4 regions of the Viridibacillus sp. FSL H8-0110 genome follow, and region 1 is predicted to be linked to each of the others. Evidence: riboswitches for the same ligand, from Rfam matches in the RefSeq annotation. Region 1 holds a riboswitch; each other region holds the start of a gene.

The links. A riboswitch is a leader RNA that binds a small molecule or an ion and turns the genes downstream of it on or off. The one in region 1 is predicted to bind cobalamin.
Region 2: it holds a riboswitch for cobalamin, as region 1 does, so the genes downstream of both, MHH98_RS11785 ((2Fe-2S) ferredoxin domain-containing protein) here and nikA (nickel ABC transporter substrate-binding protein) in region 1, are expected to answer to the same signal.
Region 3: it holds a riboswitch for cobalamin, as region 1 does, so the genes downstream of both, MHH98_RS04435 (hypothetical protein) here and nikA (nickel ABC transporter substrate-binding protein) in region 1, are expected to answer to the same signal.
Region 4: it holds a riboswitch for cobalamin, as region 1 does, so the genes downstream of both, MHH98_RS19875 (ribonucleoside-diphosphate reductase subunit alpha) here and nikA (nickel ABC transporter substrate-binding protein) in region 1, are expected to answer to the same signal.

Annotation. Positions count from the first base shown of each region.
Region 1 covers NZ_JBBOPJ010000001.1:2,928,261-2,933,345, forward strand. The annotation lists gene MHH98_RS14675 (ABC transporter ATP-binding protein) at 1-71, opposite strand, end outside; gene nikC (nickel transporter permease) at 68-919, opposite strand; gene nikB (nickel ABC transporter permease) at 916-1,854, opposite strand; gene nikA (nickel ABC transporter substrate-binding protein) at 1,891-3,522, opposite strand; cobalamin riboswitch at 3,676-3,861, opposite strand; partial or broken gene MHH98_RS14695 (hypothetical protein) at 4,227-4,424, shown strand; gene MHH98_RS14700 (class I adenylate-forming enzyme family protein) at 4,549-5,085, opposite strand, start outside.
Region 2 covers NZ_JBBOPJ010000001.1:2,356,686-2,361,770, forward strand. The annotation lists gene cobK (precorrin-6A reductase) at 1-443, opposite strand, end outside; gene MHH98_RS11775 (sirohydrochlorin chelatase) at 440-1,360, opposite strand; gene cobJ (precorrin-3B C(17)-methyltransferase) at 1,382-3,055, opposite strand; gene MHH98_RS11785 ((2Fe-2S) ferredoxin domain-containing protein) at 3,084-3,449, opposite strand; cobalamin riboswitch at 3,650-3,839, opposite strand; cobalamin riboswitch at 4,084-4,267, shown strand; gene MHH98_RS11790 (energy-coupling factor ABC transporter permease) at 4,469-5,085, shown strand, end outside.
Region 3 covers NZ_JBBOPJ010000001.1:877,067-882,151, forward strand. The annotation lists gene MHH98_RS04430 (VOC family protein) at 119-541, shown strand; cobalamin riboswitch at 940-1,130, shown strand; gene MHH98_RS04435 (hypothetical protein) at 1,386-1,616, shown strand; cobalamin riboswitch at 1,753-1,942, shown strand; gene metE (5-methyltetrahydropteroyltriglutamate--homocysteine S-methyltransferase) at 2,148-4,436, shown strand; gene MHH98_RS04445 (hypothetical protein) at 4,829-5,085, shown strand, end outside.
Region 4 covers NZ_JBBOPJ010000001.1:4,014,541-4,019,625, reverse strand. The annotation lists gene MHH98_RS19890 (ATP-binding protein) at 1-110, shown strand, start outside; gene MHH98_RS19885 (PepSY domain-containing protein) at 112-801, shown strand; gene MHH98_RS19880 (PepSY domain-containing protein) at 893-2,071, shown strand; cobalamin riboswitch at 2,308-2,486, shown strand; gene MHH98_RS19875 (ribonucleoside-diphosphate reductase subunit alpha) at 2,667-4,892, shown strand; gene MHH98_RS19870 (ribonucleotide-diphosphate reductase subunit beta) at 4,905-5,085, shown strand, end outside.

The DNA.
Region 1 (5,085 bases):
TGAACCACTTCAAGAGGTGTTGAAACAGATATATTCAAATTATTTACAGTCAAAATCGGTTGATGCCTCATTCTACGCCCCCTCCAGCCCTTTTCATGTCTAAAGCATCTTTCAAAGCTTCACCAAACAAATTAAAGGCAATAACTACAATGAAGATCATTATCCCAGGGTACAACATCAAGGAAGGATAATTTCTAAAAAATGACTTACTATCATTAATCATCATGCCCCACTCTGCCTCTGGTGGTTGAATTCCAAGACCTAAAAATGAAAGACTAGAAATAGCTAAAATAACTCCTCCAATGTCCATAAAAACTAAAACAACAACTTGAGAAATGATAGCGGGTAAAATATGTTTCATTATAATAACAAACTTTGGTGTACCGCATATTTTGGCTGCTACTATATAGTTTTGTTCCCTAACACTGAGTACCATTCCTCGAATGACACGAGCATAAAAAACCCATTGAACAAGAACCATTGCTAAGATCAAATTAAAAAGACCTGGTCCCAAAATCCCTACTAATGCCAATGAAAGCAGAAAACTTGGGAATGCCATTAGAATGTCACAGATTCTCATAAATAGATAATCTACCTTACCACCTATAAAGCCCGCAATTATGCCAAGTGGAACACTAATAATCATCATGAATCCCATAACAAGGATAGCTGTACCCAGAGAGGTCTGAGTTCCAAAGATTAATCGCGATAATATACATCTCCCTAGATGATCCGTTCCTAAGGGAAACTGAGATGAAGGACCTTGTAGTTTTTGAGCGATATCAACAAGGTTTGGGTCATTAGGAGCCAAAAAAGAAGCAAAGAGTGCAACCCCAATCATACCTAAAATAATGATACTACTAATTATCATGAGCTTATGATTTAGTAGCGTTCGTTGCATCTTTATATTTAATTTCATTTCCCTTCCTCCAATCGTATACGTGGATCCAGGAAGGAATAAGTAACATCCACAAGGAGATTACAGAACACGAAAATTACACTCATAAACAATACACAGCCCTGAATCATAGGATAATCCTGATTTAAAATAGAGGAGACGAACAATTGTCCCATGCCTGGCCAAGCGAAAATCGTTTCAACAATTACTGCTCCGCCTAACATATTCCCAAAACTCATACCAAGTGCGGTTACTACAGGTAGGATGGATTTTTTTAAAACATGCCTACTAATAATTTGCCTTTGCCGCAAACCTCTCGCTCTAGCATATACAACAAACGGCTCATTCAAATTTTCTAGCACACTAGCTCGAAGTAATCGTATATACGTGCCGATATAGCCAAAAGCAAGTGTTAAGGAAGGAAGGACTAAATGCGCTAGTGTCCCCCTACCCAAAACAGGGAAAAAGTCTAACTTTACGGATAAAAAATAAATCAAGAGAAAACCAAACCAAAATGTAGGCATTGAAACACTAACAAAAGCTATTATTCTACTAAATTGATCTATCCATTTTCCTTTGTAGATAGCCGAAAGCACTCCAATTGGTAAGCTAATAACTACAATAAAGAAAAGCGCAGTAATTGTTAGCTGAATTGTAGGTACTAGATGCAACAAAATTTCGTCCGAGACTGCATTTTTGGACAGATAAGAGATCCCCAAATCCAGTTGAATCACCTTCACCAACCAATCAAAATACTGAATATATAAAGGGTTATCTAATCCGAGTTCGAGTCGCAAGTCAGTCACAGCCACGTCGGTTGGGGGAATATTCGACAATCTTAAATAAGCTACTGCTGGGTCTCCAGGAATTAAGTGCAATAAAATAAAAGTAATAATGGAGATTCCTAATAATATTGGAATTAGACTTGAGAGACGTTTAACTAAAAACCAACTCATGTAGCACTCCTTAAGTTATTATTAATAATTCTTGCTTCATTTAACATCAATTGTAGTTAAAGGTACCTCAGCTTCTTGAGGTAAAAAATCTAATCCGCTAATATTCTTGTGATATACAGCTACATTTGATTGGTAAGATATCGGTAAGTATACTGCTTGATCATGTAATGTTGATAAAATATCTGTATACATCATTTTTCTTTCTTTTTCATCTGTAGTTAAAAGTACTTTTTTAATTTTCTCGTCTATTTCCTTCTTTTCTGGTAATCCCAATAATGCAGTATAATCTGGACCACCATTTTCCGAATCTGTAGTAATTGAGGCTAAATAAGAATGCGGGTCAAAAGGTACGGCCCATGTTGATGTAAATAATATATCGTAATTACCTTGGAATGCAGTTGTCCAGAAAGTATTCGTTTCCTGACTAGTTAACTTAATATCAATTCCTAGTTTTCTAAAATCACCTTGTACAAATTCAGCAATCGACTTTTGGATGTTATCAGTACTATTAAATAAGAATTCCAGTTGCAGCTCTTTTCCATCTTTTTCTCTAAACGCTTTACCCTCTACTTTTTTCCAGCCTGCTTCATCTAATAACTGTTCTGCTTTCGCAATATCATAGTCATATGGATTTATATCAATCTTTGTGTAATCCAATACAGGTGGGAACAGTGTATCTGCCTTTTTTTCCATACCATAAAAAATATTATCGATTGCTGCCTGTTTATTGAAAGCATAATTGAGTGCTAAACGCACTTTATGATCTTTAGTTGCTTCTTTGTTTGTGTTAAATAGTAACGTTCTTGTAGCAGTAGGCTCTGATAATTTAGTTTCATATTTCCCTGAATCCTTTAAAAACTGGAAAGAATCCTGACTAATGACCCCATTACCAAAAATAAAATCAAGTTCGTTTTTCTCAAAAGCTAATACTCTAGATTCTCCGTCTGTAATGACTTTGACAACTACCTTTTCTACTTTAGGTTTAGTACCCCAATACTTTTCATTTCTTTTAAAAACCGCATACTCATTCTTCTTATATTCGCTAAGTACCCACGGACCTGTACCAATCTGAGATTTAAGTCCATCTTTAAATGTGTCTTGGCTGTCAGGAAAAGCAGCTTCTCCAACAAACCTCAAAGGCCTTATGTAAGTTAATTCTTGAAGCGTTGGATAATAAGAATTGTTCAATGTAAGTTTAAAAGTATATTCATCCAATGCTTCTGTATTTTTGATTTGGTTGATTAACTCTACCCATTCATGTTGTTTGCGATTATCTAAAATTGTATCGAAGTTTTTCTTTACAATTGCTGCATTAAACTTCGAACCATCAGAAAACTCAACATCTTTTCTCAGATGGAATACATATTCTTTGCCATCTTTCGAAATATTCCAGCTTTCTGCTAACCAAGGTTGAATTTCCCCTCCCTTCCCGTAGTAAACAAGTGACTCATATACCATAGCTTGGGAGAAAAACTCATTTGGAAAATATGTATGTGGATTTAAGTCGCCTATATCTCCAGTCATGGAAAATGTAACAACTTTTGATTGATCTTTAACAGACGCATTATCTTGTTCTTTTGCTTTGTTACTACACCCAGTAATAAAACTCGCGAGAATTACTAGTAGAACAAGAAAATTCCGTAGTATCTTACTTTGTTTAATAAACATGTTTAATCACCTTCATTTTTAGAATTTAAACTATTAAAAATACTGAAATACAAAAAAGCATTCCTAACCCAATTAAAAAGGTTAGAAATGCTCATAGTTTTAGATCAAATTTATCTCCTAGCACTCCAACACCTCCCTATCTCCCGTAGGTTAACAGCATTTTTAGAACAGGCAGGTCTTCTGACTTAGGTTCATCGCTCCAATGCGTCTTCCCGGATATTCCAGTGACTTATTTGCATGAGGCTCACCCTTACAGCGGCGGGACCATGTCGGATTTTCACCGACTTCCCTATTAAGTATTCGCTATTAAACGAACACACCTATTCCAATACTATATGTAATTTTTTTGTGGAAATAAAAAAAGTTTTCCTAATATAAAGTATATTCGTTATTACTACTTAAAGCTATATCAATTTAAAGACTTAATTTTATACAAAAGTTTTACCACAAAAATTGCGCGTTTTTTTTTGCAGTTACACATATCGTTGCTGGTTGTAAACGTTACATTGCCTTACACCTAAAGTGGAAAATTCCACATTTATGCTTAACAAGAAAAAATAACCTGATTATAAATAACTGGTTCGCTTTTAGAGTACTAAAACTAATTAGAGTATCAATTTTGGATTCAAAAGTGACACGATAACGTAAAGCGAATAAACGAAGTGCCGATTTCTATTAAAGTGAAATTAGCACTTCGTTTATTTTATCATTTCAATTCAAATAAAATTGAAAAATTAAGTAACTCAAATTTAAAGATAGAGATTGTCCAAAATGCAAATCATTCCTTGGATATTGAAGAATTCGATACAACAAATTCAATATTAGCTTTATCAAGGGTAGTGGAAAAACTTCAGGAAGCATTAAAGACAATTCAGTGCAATAATGAGATTATCAAAAGATAACCAATTTAGGTCTAATTTAATCCCTAAAATAGATGATAAAGAGGTGCTAATTGCACCCCTTTTTTAATGGTTATTTACATTTTTGCTCCTCAATTCCGAACCCGTTAATAACCCAACAGACCGTTTACATTTGAATCGTTTGAAGTTTCTTTTTATCAATTTTCCCTACATGTGTTTTTGGTAGTTCAGGGATAAAATAAATATTCCGAGGGATTTTATAACTACCTAGATGACTTCTACAAAGGTCTTGAATTTCTTTAACATTATTAAATGCATCATCAGATACGATAAAAGCCGTAACGATTTCACCCCAGTGACAATCAGCAATTCCTATAACTGCGACCTCTTTCACCTTTGGATGAGTAATAATACATTGTTCCACCTCTTGAGGATAGACATTTTCCCCCCCTGAAATAATCATTTCTTTTACTCGTCCTACGATATAAATATCTCCGTCCAGATCCATCTTCGCTAAATCACCAGTACGAAGCCATCCATTAATAATAGTTTTAGCTGTCTCTTGTGGATTCTTCCAATATTCGCTGAACATATGCTTTCCTTTAATATATAGTTCTCCTACTTCATCACGTCCGCATTCTCTACCATTCGGAGCTTGAATTTTAACTTCATTAAATTGCATACACTTTCCAACAGATCCTAG
Region 2 (5,085 bases), 570 kb from region 1:
TCTAATCCTAATAACTTCTCAGTAAATGTACCAAGTGTTTTACTGCCAGTTGTCAGCATGATGACACCGCGTTTTTTAGCCGCCAGATTTGCCGCTTCCTCGTAGTTTTTTACTAAGATTAATTTGTCATTTTCGAATTGCTGACTTTCACGTTCATAGCGGATATATGGAACACTTGCTAATCTTGCACCTTCTAGTGCATTTTTTGATGCCTCTTCTGCAAATGGATGAGATGCATCTACTACAGCTTGTAAGTTTTTTGATTGAATAAATCGAGCCATATCTTCAGCTGTTAGACGACCAATATGCGTTTCTATATTTGCTTCAACTAAACTTTTTGCAGCTGATTCAGTGACAACAGTTGCAAAAACTGGGTATCCAGTTTGTTGTAACTCTATCGCCAATGCTCTGGCATCGCTCGTACCTGCTAAAAACAAAATCATTTTGCAGTACCAGCATGTTCGTGATCGTGTTCATGGTGGTGATGGTCATGATCGTGGTGATGATGGCCGTGGTCGTGGTCATGATCATGGTCATGATGGTGATGATGCTCTACAAATTCCATTGCATTGATACGGTATTGGCAAGTATCACAGTTCATTTTCACATTACCTTGAAGTGATTCTTCAACTCGATCTGCTAATACTGTTTTTAGTTCAGCGTGGTAACCAAAGTAAGACGCTAATTTTACTTCTAATTCAGGGTACTTAGTTTGGTAACTTAAGACCATTTGTTCCATACGTTCCATCAGAATACCTGTGAATAGGAAGTAAGGCAGCATAATTACTTTTTTAGCTCCTAACTGCTGACATCTTTCAATACCTTCCTCAACTGTTGGGTAAGTTACACCCATAAATGCACATTCTACTGTACGAACATTTAACTGTTCCCAAAGCATACGGGCAATTTTATAAAAGTCGCTATTAGCATCTGGGTCACTACCACCACGTGCGATTAATAAAATAGCTGTATCTTTATTTTCCGCTTCATGATTGAAACCGGCATCTGTTAAACGTTCTTTTAAAATTGAGAAAATGGATTCATGTACACCTAGTGGACGACCATATGTAATTTGTACAGTAGGATATTTTTCTTTACCTTCATCAATCGCTGCTGGAATATGAATTTTCGAATGTCCTGCTTGCAATAAAATAATCGGAATAACATGGATTTCTGTAGCACCTTTAACGACACAGTTATCAATCCCTTGTGCAATGTTTGGTGATGCAAATTCTAAAAAACAAGATTCCACTAGTAATTGACCATCTAATGTTGGCTTTAATTGCTCTACAAATTTATTAACCTCTGCATTACCCTCTGCTAAACGACTACCATGCCCGACGAATAATATAGCTTTCATAAATATAGTTCCCCCTAAGTTTTAATCCCCGCAAGGAGCAGGTTCAATTTCAATTTTCGGTGACATATCTTGATAGTTAAATCCTTGAATTCGCTTCACACGTTTGAAGTATTTGAACAAGCGCTCGTTCGGATGTGCATTTTGACGATATTCTTCAACGATATTACTGACAACTTCTACAATCTTTTCTGGCTCAATGCCCTCTGCAACTGGTTGTCCTGGGTGAGCCGTTCTACCAACTGGCTTCGCACCTACAAAAAGATCAAATTTACCTTTTCGATAGACGATTCCGACGTCTTCCATTACAGCTTTATAACATGCCATACCACAGCCATTAAAACCGATATTAAATTCTTTAGGCATGTTCAGACCTCCAAGTTTTTCTTGAAGTTCCTCAGCATAAGGAATTCCGCCCGTTTTCTCGCCATCACAGAAATCACATGCTTTTATTGTGACAACATCACCAACTGGTGACAGAATAAAGTTTGCATCTTGCAGTCTAGCTGTAATAAAATCTGGTTTTGTTGTTGGGATTTTCAAAAGAATATTATGGTTTGGTGTATATTCCATAGTGCCTTTATCTCCAACTACATCAGCTAATGTCATCATTTGTTTTGGTGTAAACCTTTTATTTGCAACCCCAGGGCTTACGGCTAATTCGAAAATAGATTCCATTTCTTGCTGTACAAAAGTAGTTTGAGTTTCCACTTGCTGACCCGTTACACGAGTTAATGCATCTAATGCCATTTCAAATGAGCCAATTTTAGGTTTTGGTTCTGTTTTTACAACTGACGGTTGCTTAGCTCTTACTAAAGCAGGTGCACTATCAATAATTTGACTACGCTGAATGCCGGTTTCTTGGTCCATTGCCCACGGTTCTGCCTCTTCTTTCAAACGTTGATGTGGTTTTAGTGGTTGTTTTTCAGCATTCAATGTGTATTTTCTTTGGTAACCACGAGGCGTAATCATTTTATTATCATACAAAAATGTCGATGAATTACCGATGACAACTGTCGTTAACATACCAATATCATGATTTAACATATCTTTTAAATTAGTGATGATGATATTTTGTCGATCACGATAAGCGCTTTTCACTAAACCTACTGGTGTTTCAGGTGAACGATACTGTAATAAAATACGTTGCGTTTCGACAATTTGTCGTGTACGACGACCACTCCGTGGGTTGTAAAGAGCTATTACAAAATCCGCCATTGCCGCAGCTTCCACACGTTTTGCTATTAAATCCCATGGAGTTAGGTGGTCACTTAAGCTGATCGTACATGAATCATGCATGACCGGTGCGCCAAGTAAAGAAGCACAAGAGTTAATAGCGGAAATGCCAGGAATAACTTCAATTTCAACACCGGTTGCTTCTGTCCATCCCTTTTCTATTAACACTTCATAAACTAGTCCGGCCATACCGTACACACCTGAGTCACCACTTGAAATGACCGCTACTTTTTTACCATTTTCAGCTTGTCTTACGGCTTCTTGAGCCCGAGAAACTTCTTCAGTCATACCGGTACTGATGACAGATGTATTACTATCAATTAGATCTTGAATGAGTTCAACGTACGTTTTATAACCGATAATAAAATCACTTTCTTGCAGTGCTTCAACTGCCCTAGTTGTAATATGTTTAAAATCTCCTGGACCAAAACCAACTACATAAAGTTTGCCAAGTTGCGACATTCAAACATCTCCTTTTCGTTACATCTAACTATTTGTTTTTCGAAATACCTTTAATCGCTCCTGATGTAGGGTTTTTCGTCATGTTGCCATTTAATGTTTGGTAGACGACATGAGGTGCAACTTGCTGATTCATACAATCGCGAACAATTTGACGGCCAATTTCAGGAGATTCTGCTTGATACCAAGTACCTTGTGGATACGCAATAACGACACAGGCATCTTTGCAACGTCCATTACAGCGAGTTCGAGTTGTATGTATTTGTTCGTCTACCCCAAGCCTAGCAATCTCATCCCTTACTGCCAGCGTTACTTCTTCGCCGCCCTTTTTCAAACAGCTACTACCATTACAAATGAGCAAATGGCTTTTCATTCTTTCTAAATTCCAAGTTGTCATCGTGATCCTCCCATACTGTGTTCATCATTTTTTATGAAAAATCTATGGAAATAGGGTAAATTGGCAACTAGTTATTTATTTTGGTAAATAAAAAAACCTTAATTCAAAGAATTAAGGTTTAAAAACTAGATTATTCAGACAACACATCAAAATAAATAAGCATCGTCCACTGTAGCCTTCACCTTTCCCTCCGAAAAGTATCGTTCATAATTATAAAAGCAGGTTTCCTGGCTTACGCGTCACTTTACTTTGATCTCTTCCCAGTATTTTACCAGTGAGTGTTATCATTTCATCAGCGTTACAGTAGCGGGGGCTGCATCGGATTCTAACCGATTTCCCTATTATCCTACATGTTCAATAAACCAAACATGTCGGCACTTTTAAATTTGATATTCAATTGTATTATTCAGTAAATTCTAAATCTGTAACTATCATATACTAAATTTTACTAGATTCAAATAGATTTTTTTATGAATATTATCTTGACATAATTTAAATTCTACATTTACACCTATATAAAGTTATTAAAAACAGTTATATCTACCTTACTACTCAATTTCAATATTTTTGAAAATTCCATAAAAAAATCTAGTAGAAAGAAAATTCTCATGATACACTATATTCTGAAATCAAACAATTCAATAAACTTTATGGTGTTAAATTAGCGTTTAACTTAAAAGGGAAGTCGGTGTTAATCCGACGCGGTCCCGCCACTGTGTTGAGGAGTTTTGCTACATTATGTCACTGTCAATAGACGGGAAGGCTGTAGCAAAATGAGGATTCTAAGCCAGGAGACCTGCCATAAAGTGAGGAACTGTTTCAACCTACGAGGATGGGTGTGAAAGTGAGTAAGTCTTATTTTTTGATGACTTTTCCTTCACGCACTTCTTTCTATGAAAGAAGTGCTTTTTTATTTGCAAACTGGCTGTACGCCCTATCCAGAGAGGTATTTCATAGGAGGTGTTATTTGTATATAACTGTATATCTAGTAAAAATACATAAATAAAAGGGAGAATAATATGAATAAGTTAAAATCAATATTTAACTGGAAAATGATTTATTTTTTAGCATTTGTCATGATTGTTCCAAATCAAGCATTTGCCATGCACATTATGGAGGGATTCTTACCTGTAGAATGGGCTATCTTCTGGTGGGCAGTAACAATTCCATTTTTGATAATTGGATTCCGTTCAATACGTAAAACAATTAAGGAAAATCCAGATACTAAAATGATGCTTGGCTTATCTGGTGCTTTTGCTTTTGTTTTATCCGCACTTAAAATCCCATCTGTAACTGGTAGTTGTTCTCACCCTACTGGTGTAGGTTTAGGAACTGTATTATTTGGGCCATTTGCAATGAGTATTGTAGGTTTTATTGTTCTTTTATTCCAATCATTGCTTTTAGCTCATGGTGGCTTAACAACACTTGGTGCTAACGCATTTTCAATGGCAGTCGTTGGTCCACTAATTGCTTACGCTGTTTACAAAGGGGCTTCTAAAGCAGGTTTATCCTTTGCATTTGCTGTATTTTTGGCTGCAACTTTAGGTGATCTTGGTACTTACCTTGTCACTTCTATTCAATTAGCACTTGCATTCCCTTCTGAAATCGGTGGAATCTCTGCCTCTTTCACTAAATT
Region 3 (5,085 bases), 2.1 Mb from region 1:
GAAAAAATTCTAATTACGAGTTATATAACTGAAAAATTTGACTACTATATGTTGGAAATATAAAATTAGAATGTAATTATGTTTGAAACAATATGAAGTGAAAAGAGGAGTGTGCTAAATGGCTATTAATGTGTATCTTAATTTTAATGGAAATTGTCGCGAAGCAGCGGAGTTTTATGCAGAGGTTTTTAACACAGAGAAACCAGAAATTATGACTTTTGGTGATTCGCCACAAAATCCTGAATATACTTTACCAGAGGAAGCAAAAGATTTAGTCATGCATACTCGACTAAACATACTTGGAAGTAATGTTATGTTTTCGGATGTTTTCCCTGGTTCTCCTTTTATATTAGGGAATAATGTTAGCTTAGCCGCTGTTAGTGACAATGAAGAAGAACTTAAATCTGCTTTTGAAGCACTAAAAGTTGGCGGTAAAGTTGGTATGGAGCTACAAGAAACATTTTGGAGCAAATGCTATGGAAGTTTAAAGGATAAGTTTGGTATCGAATGGCAATTTAGCCATGAGGGTGAAGAAGCTTAATATATTGGTATTAGATAAAACTTTTTGCAGTACTGTCCAGGCCTTAATAAGATGAATAAAAGAACATTGTATAAACAACAGCAACTGTTTGAATTTTAGAACAGTTGCTTGCTCTTTATAAAATATATTTTGGCACATTAATATGGTTTATCTAAATAATATCAAATTTTTTTGAAATAGTAGTTGAAAATAGAACCCCTCCATTTTAAACACCCCATTGAATAAATCATTTATATCTATAATAAGAAGCATACACTTTGCTATTAGTATACAGAAATACTAATATTCTATCGAAAATTCAATCAATAATTTATATTCAACATAAATCCTTTTTTAAATTACATGTAAATAATATTATGAATATTTGTATTACATTATGGTAAGATGGTGATACAACTGAATAATGTGTAGAATTGGGTGCACTATTTTCAATAGATAGCTGCTTAAAAGGGAAATCGGTTAGAATCCGATGCTGTCCCGCAACTGTATGTAGGAGCAAACTTTTAGATCCACTGTTAGAACTGTAATGGGAAGGGAAAAGTGAGCGATGATGACAAGCCAGGAGACCTGCCTAGTTTAGTACACACCAAAAACCTACGTGGATAGGAGGTGTTATGTGATAATGAATAGAAACCCTATTTATATGATCACTGTACGACAGCGTATTAGAGAAAGCGTTTGGACTAATGAGGATTTAGAAGCGATTAAAACTTCTGTTTCTCTGTTTAGAAACGTTTATTCTAGTATGTATTGTCGAAACAGGGAACATATTAATTAATCATAAAAACATCTTTTATTAATTGATAAAAGATGTTTTTTTATTGAACAGATAAGGGGAATATGAATGAATATTGAAGAGTTTAAATTACAGTTAAAATCGAGGGTGATGCTCTCACAAGTAACAGATACAGTTTGTACTTTATTACAGGCGAAGAACGTGATTGAAAGCTCCATTGAAAATTGTGAAATTGAAAATATTGAAGAAGAATTAGGAAAGCTAGAAAAGGCTTATACAAGTGTATATAACGAACTTGTATATTACCCACATGATTTGATTGAAGCTAGTATTGATTAAAAGATGAAAGTGTAACTAATAATTATACTAAAAAAACTGTATTTAACGGTTTGGTAATCATATAAAATATAATTATTTTTATATTTAGAATATACTGAACAATTTATGGTTTGTGTGTTATAGTAAGTGAACAATTGAATATCGTGTAGGCTAAGGTGCGCTATCTTAAATAGATAGTCGCTTAAAAGGGAAATCGGTTAGAATCCGATGCTGTCCCGCAACTGTATGTTGGAGCAAACTTTAAAATCCACTGTTAGATTTGTGATGGGAAGGAAAAGTAAGCGATGATGACAAGCCAGGAGACCTGCCTTAGTTTAGTACACACCAAAAAACCTACGCGGATAGGAGGTGTTAGAGAGATTTTTTCAAGGATTATTATATCCTAGTACGATAAGCGAATTTGAAAGGGAATAGTGTGTCATTTTTTATTATTCCTGATTTTTTTCGATATTTACTATATTAAAAATCATCAACCACCTTTTAATGTTTTTCATTAATTGGTGGTTTTTTATTGAATTGGAGGATTGAAAGATGAAAAGTACAGTTATTGGATATCCATATATCGGGCCTAATCGTGAATGGAAAAAAACTATCGAAGCTTTTTGGTCAAAAGAAATAAGTGAACAACAATTCGAAGCTCAGATGAAAGAGTATAGATTAGCAAATATTCAAGTTCAGCTAGATGCAAAGATTGACTTAGTAACCGTAGGTGATTTTACATACTACGATCGTATGTTAGATTTAGCAGCAATGTTTGGAATTATTCCTGCACGTTATAAATGGAATTCAGATTTAGTATCTCTAGAAACTTACTACGCTATGGCACGTGGAAATCAATCTGCTTCTGCAAGTGAAATGACAAAGTGGTTTAATACGAACTATCACTATATTGTACCTGAGTATGAAGGACAAACTTTAAAATTATTGAACAATAAACCATTACGCTATTATTTAGAAGCGAAGGAAAACTTTAATACAGAGCTAAAGCCTACAATTATAGGCCCAGGGACATTTTATTTTTTAACAAAAGAAGTTGCAACGCTGAATAAGCCGTCATATTTACTTCAGTTAATCAAAGTCTATAGTCAACTATTGAGTGAACTTTCTGCAGCAGGTGCAAAATGGATTCAAATAGAAGAACCGATTCTATCAACTTCTTTATCTAAGGATGATATGGAACTAATCTCAGAAATATATGAACAACTAAACACTGTAAATTACTCTAGTAAATTGCTGCTGCAAACATATTTCGAGTCAGTAGAATGGTATGAAGAATTGATTAAATTACCTGTAGAAGGCATCGGGCTAGACTTTGTACATGGTCTAGAAGAGAATATTTCTAATATCAAAAAAATTGGATTTCCAAAAGATAAGGTTCTAGCAGCGGGAATTATTAATGGTCGTGACATTTGGATTACTCCTTTACAACAATCATCTGAAATGCTAATTGAATTAGAAAGTTTAGTTTCCCCTAATCATCTGTGGATTCAGCCATCATGTAGCCTAATGCATGTGCCAGTAAGTCTAACAGCAGAAACGAAATTATCAAAAGAGTTATATGAAAACTTAGCATTTGCTAATGAAAAGTTACAAGAGTTGGCTATTTTGAAAAACGCTTTGACAAATAATCGTGATGCGGATCAAGAGGCCTTCGAACAAAACAGATTAACTAGAGAATTGCTAAATAGCAGCTCAGTACGTCAACAAGGAGAAGTCCAGAAGAATATTAAAAGGTTGAGTGAAATTCAAATAACTCGTCAATCATCATATGCTATTCGAAAAGATCGTCAGCAAAAGATTTTACAATTACCAGACTTTCCGACAACAACAATTGGTAGCTTTCCGCAAACAGCTGAAGTGAAGCGCAATCGTTCACAGTTGAAAAAAGGACTAATTGATAAGGAACAACATGATGATTTCATAAAAAAAGAAATAAATAAATGGATTACGTACCAAGAAGAACTAGAACTTGATGTTTTAGTTCATGGTGAATTTGAAAGAACAGATATGGTTGAATACTTTGGAGAAAAGCTTGTTGGATTTGCATTTACAGAAAAAGCATGGGTCGTTTCATATGGATCACGTTGCGTTAAACCACCAATTATTTATGGAGATGTTAAGTGGGAAAAACCAATGACGCTCGATGAAACAGTGTACGCACAATCGTTAACAACTAAACCTGTTAAAGGTATGTTGACAGGGCCAATTACGATTTTAAATTGGTCATTTGTTCGTGATGATGTTCCACGTAGTATTGTAGCTCAACAAATTGCCTTGGCACTACGTCAGGAAATTGAAGCATTAGAGACTGCTGGTATTCGTATTATTCAAGTCGACGAACCTGCACTTAGAGAGGGTTTACCATTAAAGTCCTCAAAACATGATGCTTATTTGGACTGGTCAGTGGATGCCTTTAAATTAGCTACATCAGGAGTTGAAGATGAGACGCAAATTCATACGCATATGTGCTATTGTGAATTTAATGATTTTATTGAACCAATCCATGCGCTTGATGCGGATGTTATTTCAATTGAAACATCGAAAAGTCACGGTGAAATTATTGGGGCTTTCAAAAATGCAACATATACAAATAGTATTGGTTTAGGTGTGTACGATATTCATAGTCCAAGAATTCCTGAAATAGATGAAATGGTTGCTGTAGTAGATGACAGTCTTGAAGTTATCTCACCAGAACAGTGCTGGATTAATCCGGATTGTGGTTTAAAAACACGAAAAACCGATGAAACTTTAGCAGCGCTTGAGATAATGGTAAAAACCGCTCAATTGTTAAGAAAACGAAGTGTACAACGTGTAAACTAAAAAAGTATCATACAAGCCTATAATCCAATTAAAATTGAATTTTGTTATAACATTGATTATTAAAAAATAAAATTGATATAAGTTACTTTAGAAAGAAAATCAAAATTTTGAATCCGCCTTTACTTAAAGATTAGTAGAGGTGGATTTTTAGGTGCTATTCATATTATTTTATCAGTGAAGAGCGTTAAGGATATTCGATGAAACAAAGTTAACCGAGGTGCTATTGATAAAAGGGTAGAAGTTACCAAGGTCATTTAAAAGGTTATTGAATGAATAAATTTAAGTGAAAAGGTATCTTCTATTATCAACAAGTGAATATTGCTATGTTTACTGGGGCTCAAAGTATAATTGATTTAGATTAGGTTATCCTATATAAAAAAAAGGATGATATGATGAATAAACCCATTACACTTTACGTTTCGATTGCAAATCAGCGTTACTATACTTCTCCTGACGAATCACCATGGGAATTTAAACTTCAGATTGAACCACAGTATATAAAAGTTTTTGACCAACTATTTAATCAAGCGGAATATTTTGATGGGAAGAGTATATGGAGAGCTCAATTACCTTACATTCCATACCATTTAGATCAGGAAAACGATGAAGTTGATCTACGTTTAAAGAAACTATATGCACTTGTTCATGA
Region 4 (5,085 bases), 1.1 Mb from region 1:
CACATGAGCTTGCTGAGCGTTTAGCAATTAATATTACTGTATTAAGTACGCTAGGTGAAGGAACTACAATCGTCTTGCGATTTGAAAATAGTAATGAGGGGGAACGATGATATGCGCATTCGCGAAAAGCTATCAATACTATTCATTGTGACACTCATCATTATTGCGACGATTCTTAGTATCATGATTTGGAATAAACTAACGAAAGAAACACCTCTTACAACTGAGGAAATTTATAATAATATTGAAACGATGTATGGAGGGGAAATTATCTCTTTCCTTACTATAAACGATCAATATCGAGTGCAGCTTCAAAGAAATAGCAAGCTTTATCAACTCGAAGTTGATGCTGAATCAGGCAAAATCTTATTGATGAAGCAGAAAAAAACAGCTGTTAAAGAAAAAATAAAATATCTACCAGAAACTGAAATACGAAAAATTATAAAAGAACAATATGACGGGAATATAAAAAAAATCTCACTCAATACAAATAAGGAAGACCCCGTATTCCAAATAGAAGTAGTAAATGGTAAAGAGCATATTAACTTATTAATAGATGCAATTAATGGGGAAGTTTTATCAGAAATTCAAGCAGATGCAGAGCAAGATTCTTCACTTTTATCTAAGGAACAAGTGATTACTATTGCTAAGAAAAAACTGAATGGAACTGTAGAAGAAATTTCTTTTTACGATACGAGTGATGGCGGATATTATTTAGTGGAGATTGAAGGTAACGACAAAGATGCAGTATTTCAAATCCATGCTATTTCCGGCAAAGTGTTATCCATTACGTGGGATTAATAATTTCTCATCAAATTCTAATCTTATTCTCCTTATTCTTTCATTTTCATTGTGTAAAGTATAAGTATCAACAAAGAGGAGGAACTTAATTATGAAAAAAATGATTACAGCATTAGCAATTACGGGGTCACTTGCAGTATCTGGAGTAGTTGCGGCAGCGGGCATTCAAACTAACTCAGGTAAAATTTTATCGTCAGAAGAAATTACGAAAAAAGCACTTAGCTACGTAAAAGGTACAGTATACAAAGTAGAGTTGGACAAAGAAAAAGGTGTTCAAGTATATGAAATTGATGTGCGAGGCAAAAGTAAAGAATACGAATTAACATTAGATGCTAAAACGGGAAAGTTACTAGAGAAGAAAACAGAGACTACAAAAGTTTCTAATTCAGTAAATAATAAAAAAGTAATTGGTTTAGCAAAAGCGAAAGAAATAGCATTGAAATCGGTTAAGGGCTCTGTAAAAAAAGCGAAGTTAGATCGTGAAGATGGTATTTACGAAATTGAAATCATTAGAGCTGGATATGAATACGATTTTGATATCAATGCGTACACAGGGAAAATTGTGAAAAAAGAAAAAGAGAGAATTTCAAAAAAAGTAGTAACTGGAAAAGTGATTGGTTTAGAGAAAGCGAAGCAAATAGCTTTAAATAATGTTGGTGGTACTGTACAAAAAGCCAAACTAGATAAAAGTGATGGCGTATACGAAATCGAAATTATTAATGGTACAACAGAATATGATTTTGAAATCGATGCAAAAACAGGGAAAATCCTTAAAAAAGAATCAGAAGTAGCTGACGATGTAATCACAACTACTAAACCAAATACTCCTAACACTGGCGATTCAGCAAATCCTTCAACACCTGCAAAAGTAATAGGCATTACAAAAGCCAAAGAAATTGCTTTACAAAATGTTAATGGTACAGTAAAAAAAGCAGGATATGACCGTGAAGATGGCGTATATGAATTTGAGATTTTAACTGCTGATTATGAATATGATATCGATGTCGATGCAGTAACTGGGAAAGCTATGATTACAGATAAAGAAAGAATTACAAAAGTACCAAATCCAACAACAACTTTCATCGGTGAGCAAAAAGCTTCTCAAATTGCTTTAACAAAAGCAAAAGGAACAATTACTAAAATTGAATTAGATGAAGAAGATGGCGTTTATGAAATTGAAGTAAAAGATGGCATGTATGAATACGAATTAGAAATTGACGCTAAGACTGGTGCCATTCTTGATTTCGAAAAAGAGTATGAAGACGACTAATCTTTAATAAAATAGTTCTTTGGCTACCTAAAATATAATTTTGGGTAGTTTTTTATTATTTTCATACTTAAAAACAATCCTAACCTACTGTTTTGTAAAAATAAAATAGACTTTATAGGAAATTATAAAACATTTTTCGTAGGTCTTTTGCTTTCATTTACTTTAATTTTACGATTCTACTTGTCTGATAGGAACACAATATGTTAGATTAGATTAATCAATAAAACACAATATATAGTATGTGAGCGAAAAAAGGTACCATATACGGTTTAAAAGGGAATTCGGAAGAGAAACCGAAGCTGTCCCCGCAACTGTGAATGCGGACAACTGTCAATTAACCACTGAGCAATGCTTGGGAAGGATGACAATTGGATGATGCATGAGCCAGTAGACCTGCCTTTTTCGCATGACGACACTTTCTTCGGGGGTTGAGGAGTTGAAGCGAGAGACTTTACATTGAACAATTTACTTTTGATTACAAAAGTATTTTTTTGTTGTGATTTCGCCTGCTTCCAATTTTAAAACCTAGAGCGATGGCTCTGCCGAAGAAGGCAGATTCATCGCTTTTTATATTTGTAAAAAAGGAGACGACAATATGGTCCAATTAATGACATATGAAAGAGCAATATTATTATCTCAATTAGAGGAAGAGTTTGGTAGAGAAGAAATTAGCCAGCTTATTAGAAAGTCTGAACGCTGGGAAAATAAGAATCCAGAAGGAACTGACGCTGAATGGACAAAGGCGATGAGCTTAGAAGCGTTAAGCTTTTTAGATGAAGAAGACACATATTGGACATTCGTTGCAGCTCGCTTATTATTGGCGGGTGTTTATAGAGAAGCATCTACAGTACGCCAATTAGAAGTAGGACAGGTATACACAGCATTTGCTATACAAGTTGAGAAGCTTGTCGAAAAAGGTTTATATGATCCAGCTTTAACAAAATCATATACAAAACAGGAACTTGAAGAAATTGGTCTAATGCTTGAACCTAAACGAGATGAAATCTTTACATATATCGGATTGAAAACATTATTGGACCGTTATGTTACGCGAGATTATGACAAAACACCAATTGAATTGCCCCAAGAGCGTTGGATGATTATAGCGATGACACTTATGCAAAATGAAAAAACAGATCGCCTTGCGAAAATTAAAGAGTCTTACTGGGCAATGAGTAATTTATATATGACGACTGCTACTCCTACATTATCAAATGCAGGTAAAACGCATGGTCAATTATCAAGTTGCTTTATCGATACAGTAGATGACAGTTTACAAAGTATTTATGATTCAAATACTGATGTTGCGACACTTTCGAAATTTGGCGGTGGTATCGGTGTCTATATGGGGAAAGTACGTAGTCGTGGATCATCTATTCGTGGCTTCAAAGGAGCTTCAAGTGGTGTTGTTCCTTGGATTAAACAATTGAATAATACAGCAGTATCAGTAGATCAATTAGGTCAACGCCAAGGCGCGATTGCTATTTATCTTGATATTTGGCATAAAGATATATTCCCATTCCTTGATTTGAAATTAAATAACGGTGATGAACGTATGCGCGCACATGATATTTTCACAGGCGTTAGTTTACCTGATATTTTCATGGAGGCTGTTGAAGCACGTGAAGATTGGTACTTATTTGACCCGCATGAAATTCGCGAAGTAATGGGCTTTAATCTAGAAGATTACTATGACGAAAAACGTGGACAAGGATCATTCCGAGAGAAATACGAAGCTTGCTTAGCGAACCCAATATTAACGCGTGAAGCTGTACCAGCAATTGATATCATGAAACGTATTATGCGTAGCCAATTAGAAACTGGTGTGCCGTTCATGTTCTACCGTGATGAAGTAAACCGTAAAAACCCAAATAAGCATGAAGGTATGATTTACTCAAGTAATTTATGTACGGAAATTTTCCAAAACATGAGCGCTACTAAGTTCGAATCAATTACATTAGAAGATGATGTTATTGTAACGCGCCGCAAACCTGGAGATTTCGTTGTATGTAACTTATCATCTATCAATCTTGGACGAGCTGTACCTGCTGAAGCTTTAGAAAGATTAATCCCAATTCAAGTGCGTATGTTAGATAATGTTATCGACTTAAATCGTATTCCTGTTCCTCAGGCAGAACGTACAAATGCACGTTATCGTGGTATTGGTCTTGGTACATTCGGTTGGCATCACTTATTGGCACTGAAGAGTATTGCATGGGAATCTGAAGAGTCTGTAGAATTTGCGGACAAGCTTTACGAGCAAATTGCTTATTTAACAATACAAGCATCAATGGAATTAGCAAAAGAAAAAGGTCAATATCCATTATTTGAAGGTTCGGACTGGCAAACAGGAGAATACTTCACAAAGCGCCAATATAAAGGCGAAAAGTGGGCTACATTACAACAAGCAGTTGCTGAAAATGGTATGCGTAACGGCTATGTAATGGCTATTGCGCCGAACTCATCAACATCAATTATTGCAGGAAGTACGGCGAGTATCGATCCAATTTTCCAAAAATCGTATTCTGAAGAGAAAAAGGATTATAAGATCCCGGTAACTGTTCCTGATTTGAACCAAGAAACAACTTGGTATTACAAATCTGCTTACTTTATTGATCAAAATTGGACTTTAAAACAAAACGCAGCACGTGCTCGTCATATTGACCAAGGTATTTCGTTGAATATATATGTACAAAACACGGTAAAGGCTAAAGAATTATTAGAATTGCACTTAAATGCTTGGAAACTAGGCATTAAAACGACATACTACGTTCGCTCAACGTCGGTTGAATTATTAGAATGTGAATCATGTGCAAGCTAGGAGGAACTAACGATGACAAAACTAGAAAAACGAAAATTAATGGATAAAACAGCTCCAAACCGTTCGACAGGTATTGTAAACGGGAGCTCTTCAAATATATTAAACTGGGATGATGTTCGTTTTAGCTGGGCATATCCAAAATATAAAAAGATGCTAGGTAACTTTTGGACTCCTTTCGAAATCAATATGGGGA